DNA from 2 places in the Paenibacillus polymyxa M1 genome. Region 2 is predicted to be linked to the other one. Evidence: riboswitches for the same ligand, from Rfam matches in the RefSeq annotation. Region 2 holds a riboswitch; the other holds the start of a gene.
The links. Region 2 has a riboswitch for cyclic di-GMP ahead of PPM_RS05860 (glycosyl hydrolase). Riboswitches for the same ligand answer to the same signal wherever they lie in the genome.
Positions count from the first base shown of each region.

Region 1: another riboswitch for cyclic di-GMP. It lies ahead of PPM_RS02230 (transglutaminase-like domain-containing protein); the one in region 2 lies ahead of PPM_RS05860 (glycosyl hydrolase).

Region 1 covers NC_017542.1:504,090-507,264, reverse strand. The annotation lists gene PPM_RS02235 (helix-turn-helix transcriptional regulator) at 63-938, shown strand; cyclic di-GMP riboswitch class I at 1,046-1,124, shown strand; cyclic di-GMP riboswitch class I at 1,165-1,246, shown strand; gene PPM_RS02230 (transglutaminase-like domain-containing protein) at 1,259-2,068, shown strand; gene PPM_RS02225 (LPXTG cell wall anchor domain-containing protein) at 2,428-3,175, shown strand, end outside.
Region 2 covers NC_017542.1:1,355,195-1,358,369, forward strand. The annotation lists gene PPM_RS05855 (sugar phosphate nucleotidyltransferase) at 362-1,738, shown strand; cyclic di-GMP riboswitch class I at 1,894-1,975, shown strand; gene PPM_RS05860 (glycosyl hydrolase) at 1,989-3,175, shown strand, end outside.

The DNA.
Region 1 (3,175 bases), 850 kb from region 2:
GATATTCATGAAACAAACTACAATTGTCTTACTAAAATTGTTCTTTTGTAAAGGAATTGGATATGACAACAAACCAAAAAAATGCCCAGTATGTCTGGAGCGAAGATCCAGTTGCAATTATATGTACACCCTCTGCTTTTGCTAAAAAATCCCTCTTTTATATACAGGAAATAGGCTATTTCAAAACAGATGCTTATGTAATGGAACGGCAAAAGCTCACCTCTTTTTTGCTCCTTTTTACTCTGTCCGGAAGAGGGGAATTACAATACCGGGGCAAGGATTATATATTGAAACCTCATGATATGCTTTTTATTAATTGCGAAGAATATGTACAGTACAAAACTTCCTGTCAGAAGACATGGGAGTTTATTAGTGTGAATCTATATGGCAATCTTATTGACCATTTCTACGAACAATTCGATAAACACAATAAGCCTGTAATTTCACTACAGGATTCAAGTGCAGTATTGGACAAGCTGCGCACCTTATTACATGTACAGCCAGAACGAAGCTTATCCTCTGAGCTGCTCTCATCCAGGATAATCGTTGACTTGTTAACGATTATTTTACAGCACCCCTACACCAATCCCAACGCGAATTCAGATGGAACGGCAGAGGTGCGCAAGGTAAAGCAATATCTGGATCAATCCTATTGCGAACGGATCACGCTGGATTCGCTAGCAGAAATGTTTGGTCTAAACAAGTTCAACCTAGCTAAAAACTTTAAAAAACAGATTGGCTTTTCCCCTATTGAGTATCTTATTAATGTTCGTATCACGGCTGCTCAAAGCTGGCTTAAAACTAGTGATGTAGCTATTGTGGACATCGCACAATATGTGGGCATTCCCAACACAAGTCATTTTATCAATCTGTTCAAAGAACACATTGGAGAAACGCCTCATTCCTATCGCAAAAAATGGGGAAACCGTATAAAATAGGTCTTATGTATAATCTGCAAGCTTGCTTTGTCGATAAATAGCGAAAATCTGAGATTTAAACTTGCCTAATAGAGTACCTAACTGATAGAATAATAGTACAAGCTATTCAGGATAAATGGCAAACTTGTCGAAAGGCAAGGACGCAAAGCTACAGGGCCTTCTGTATGATGGCAGCCAGCTACCGGTTGAAGTGGCTTTTTGTCGTGCTTATTTTTCCCGAAAACTTTATACGAAATGGCAAACCTGTCGAAAGGCAGGGACGCAAAGCTATAGGGCCTTCTATTGATGATGGCAGCCTGGCCACCGAAAGGAAGTTTTTTATGGGGAAAATGATACTTTCCACACTTCTCCTATTTTTCATGCTGTCCGCAATTCTCTTAAATTCGACAATTTACGCTGCTGATAGTGTTGCATGGTTGGACCAAAACAATGTAAATCATGGGACGGTCAGTGTGCGCTACCCTGTTAAACCTAACGTTAAAACCAAGATTTTGGTTACCAAAGATGCACAAAAATACTCTTATAATCTAACACCCGGGAAATCCGAAGAAGTATTTCCTCTCCAAATGGGTAATGGGAACTATAACATCAGTATTTTAGAACAGCTTAGTGGTAATCAATATAAAGTGATAGGACAAGATACGATCGAGTTAAAGCTAAACGATAGCAAAGCGGTGTATCTTAATTCCGTTCAAAATATTAACTGGAGTAGTACTAATCAAGCGATTCAAAAAGCCCGTGAGTTAACCCAAGGTGCAACAACGGATCGCGAGAAGCTGCAAAAAATCTATGACTACGTAATTAGTCATATCAAGTATGACTCCAATCAGGCCTTTGCCTTAACGACTGACTATCTGCCACAAATTGATCATACGTTAAGCTCTCAAAAAGATATTTGTTATGGTTATGCTTCACTGATGGCTGCTATGTTACGAAGTGTAGATGTACCAACCAAGCTGGTTATGGGCAAATCTTCCTACGTGGACACTTATCATGCCTGGAATGAGGTCTACATCGATAATCAGTGGGTGGTCGTAGACACTACAGTAGATGCAGCACTTTATATGGGTAAACAGAAATTCCAAATGGTCAAAGATCCCTCCAAATACATTAAAACAAAGCAATATTAATATCAATGTTTTTAATTCATATTTTTAAAAAATGAAAAAATAGAACTACATTTCTTGAAGAGCCTTGATCACATGATCAAGGCTCTTTTTCTATCCTTGTTGAGAAATTGTTGAGATGTGGCATGTATTCTAGTCCAGGAAGACAATGAGATTTCCAACCATTATCTAATTTCGAGTCAAAAGGAGGAGGTTCATCCCCGAACATGAATTTTCATAAATTCTGAACAAGTAATTAATGCGGCTAACATAGCATCATATGAATGAATGATGAATATATAAATACAGTTCTCTCGACCTCGAAGGAATAACCATTAGCCGTTAAATAAGAGTATTTTAAGAATAGGAGATTTGTTTACCGTATGAGAAAAAAATGGAATGCAGCAACGGTTGCGCTATTGCTCTTTTTGCAGTGTTTGTTCAGCACAACACAAGCTTATGCACAAAATCCCGACTCTACTCTGCCAGTGACCCCAGGAGCCGATCCGGTTCAGAGTGTGACTAACGATGTTTATCCAATGCCCTCAGAGCCAATTAACATCCCACCTGCTGTCCCGGCTCCAGCCCCTGAACCAACTGCTGGCTCAACTTCTGAAGTTAGGGCAACTCAAGAAAGTATTTTAACCAAGCTAACCCTTACAGATTCTACTGGAAGTGTTATTGATGCAGTGTATAATCCCGATAGCCGTATTGATATTGGTTCCGCCATCCATTTAGGCTATGAATGGGAACTGCCGAACCATACGTATAAAGCTGGAGACACCTTTACCTTTCAATTACCTGAGCAATTCCAAATTTACACAGATATTATGTCTCCTTTGACGAATACAGATGGAGAAGTAGGTCATTTTACCGTAGACCGTCAAGGTAAAGTGGTTATGACATTTAATGATTACGTAGAAAGCCACTCTAATGTCAGCGGTAAGCTAGAGATCAAAACTGAATTTAGCACACAAATAGAAAAAGGCAGTACACAAGTTATTATTGCGATCCCGATCAAAGGCGGCGAGCAAACGGCTATCGTAAATATTAAGCCTGCAGCTGGTCCTACAATGGAGAAACAAGGAAAGTTTGATGGAAAAGACCAAATTCATTGGACAGTTGACGTAA
Region 2 (3,175 bases):
TCGCAGCAATCTTGGCAAGGCGTTACGAAACCTCGATTACTAGAAGCTTGCAAGCACAGCGGGCAAGCGCCGAAAGCGTGAAATTTTTACAGGCTGACCGGACTTAATAATGTCCGGTCGTGCCTTTTGCACCACAAGGTATGATCGATATGATGCATTTTTTGAGTAGCGCAGGAATGGATTTGAATCTGGAGAAGCGATAGCGTTCGCCTTTGGACCGGGATTCAAACCTTGATACGATTTTATACAATCGAATGAATCCCGATCCAACAGCGATCGAAAGATCAAATCGAGCCCGTAGCGGGTCACTCAACCTTGCCCCATTCGATCACCAACCAATATAGAGAGGAAGTGGAGATTTATGAAGCTCGTACTTTTGTCTGGTGGTTCCGGTAAAAGATTATGGCCGTTATCCAACGATTCCCGTTCCAAACAATTTTTGAAGGTACTGGAGAGCCCGGAAGGGATTTCGGAATCCATGGTACAGCGGGTATGGAGACAATTGGGAGACAACGGATTATCCGAATCCTCGTTTATTGCGACAGGGAGAGCGCAGGTCGAAATGATCCAGAGTCAAATCGGATCGAATACGCGCATCATTGTTGAGCCGGAACGCAGAGATACCTTTCCTGCGATTGCGCTGACAGCGACTTATCTATATTCCATTGCGGGTGTTTCGCCTGATGAAATTATAGCTATATTGCCTGTAGATCCTTATGTAGAGGATGCTTTCTTTGCTTCCGTAGCCCAACTCGAACATACACTTCAGGAGAGTGAAGGAAAGCTTGCACTAATCGGGGTTGTCCCTTCCTATCCTTCAGAGAAATACGGTTATATTATTCCGAAAAACGATGCCACTCAAGGTAGCACAGGCTACCGCGAAGTGAGCCATTTTCAAGAGAAACCCGACCGGGAGCAGGCGGAGCGTCTAATGGAACGCAATGCTCTATGGAACTGCGGGGTTTTTGCATTCAAATTAAGCTATTTGCTGGATATTTTGGCATCCAAGGGCCTGCCGCTGAATTATGAAGAAATGCAAAAACAATATGCGTCTCTGGAAAAAATCAGCTTTGACTACGAAGTAGTCGAGAAGGAAAAAGACATCGTGGTGCTTCCGTACGATGGTTTTTGGAAGGATCTAGGAACCTGGAATACACTCACAGAAGAGATGTCTCATCAGCAAGTGGGTAGAGGGGTAGTAACGGAAGATTGCGTCAATACGAGTCTTATTAATGAGTTGGACATTCCTGTGGCGATCATTGGAACGAATGATCTGATTGTAGCCGCTAGCCCAGATGGCATTCTTGTGACCAATAAGGCAGAAAGTCCACGCATCAAGGAAGTGCTCAAGGCTCATGATCAGCGTCCAATGTATGAAGAACGTCGTTGGGGACAGTATCGGGTTGTAGACTATGTAAAGTATGACGAGGGTAATGAGGTACTGACCAAACGAATCCGCGTACACAAAGGTAAAAATATCAGCTACCAGCTTCACTTCAAACGAAGTGAAATCTGGACCATTATTAGCGGCGAAGCGGAAATTATTTTGAATGAGAAGCTGCATAAAGTAAAGGCCGGTGACGTAGTTCGCATCCCTGAAGGGACGAAGCATAGCATTTTGGCTGTAACCGATGTGGATTTGATTGAAGTTCAGACTGGCTCTGAGTTGGTTGAAGAGGATATTGTACGCTTTTGTATGGATTGGAATGAAATTTCTCGTCATCAATTTATCTCGTAATTATTTGCGTAAAAACGTAAAAAAGAAGATTTGATGAAAAATAATGTCCCAAACTGTCGAAATTGGGCGAAAACCTGTAAATTCATGAACATGACCTATTAAATTTTGGTAAAAAAAAGTCGATACTTAGGGTAAGAAGGAATCCAAACTCCTTCCAACGATAAACGCAGCCCTGTCGAAAGACTGGTACGCAAAGCTAAAGGGCCTTCCCGTAAGGATGGCAGCCTGGCTACCGAAAGGAAGAGCTAAAGTGAGATTCAATTTTATTCCTCTGTATCGACTGATACGTCATGTACTCCCCGTTGTTATACTTTTTTCTTTGTTTCCCGTCGGCTTTGGTGATTCTCTGTCTGTGGTGAATGCCGCTTCATTACAACCTGTTAATTCGGACGCTTCTACTCAGGCCCGTGAACTATACAATTATTTACTCAGCATCTCTGGAAAGAAAACAGTCACTGGTCAGCATGATTATTTGGAAAGTCCAGATGAATTAAGCAACAAGGTCCAAAAAATCAGCCAGGCGTATGTGGGTCTGCACGGCTATGAGATGGGAGCCATCTCTGGTCAATCCGACACTACAGAAGCAGCACAACGTAAAAATGTTGTCGATAGCGCTATTCGTTGGAGCAGAGCTGGTGGCATTGTGACGATGACTTTTCATGAAGCGTTGCCGGGTAGACCGCTGACTTGGGCCAATGTGCAGGCGAAAGTAAGTCAGGCGGAGTTCAATAAATACGTGACACCAGGCACTACGCAGTATAACCTCTTCATTGCCGATCTGGATAAGGTCGCTGTATCGTTAAAGCAGCTTCGTGATGCAGGTGTTCCAGTATTGTGGAGACCTTATCATGAAATGAATGGTGACTGGTTCTGGTGGGGAAACAAAAACAATTTCAATCAGCTATGGAATATCATGTACGACCGTTTTGTAAACACGCATCAGTTGAACAATCTGCTGTGGGTGTGGAGTCCCAATGCTCCCAATTCCTACACTGTCCCGTATACCCCGAAATATCCGGGGGATGACAAAGTGGATATTTTGGCAGTAGACATCTACAACAATGATTTTAAGCAAAGTCATTATGAAGGACTGCTCGGGTTGGCACGGAATAAGCCGATTGCCATTGGCGAGCATGGTGAGATGCCTAGCTCTGAGGTGTTGCAGGCACAGCCCAAATGGGTGTATTCCATGACTTGGGGCAAGATGCTGACTGAGAATAACACAACCAATCAAATACAGGATTATATGAACGATTCGAGGAGTTTGACACGGGATGATGTGAAAAATGGGCTGGCAGCAATCCAACAACCTGGGGCAGATGTGCCGACTTTACCGGATGAGGGACAAAGTGAGCCTATCCCGGTTCCGCCAGTAGTAATCGTACCTCCAGCTCCGACTCCTCCTTCTGTTCCTGATGTAGTATATGTGAACGGGCT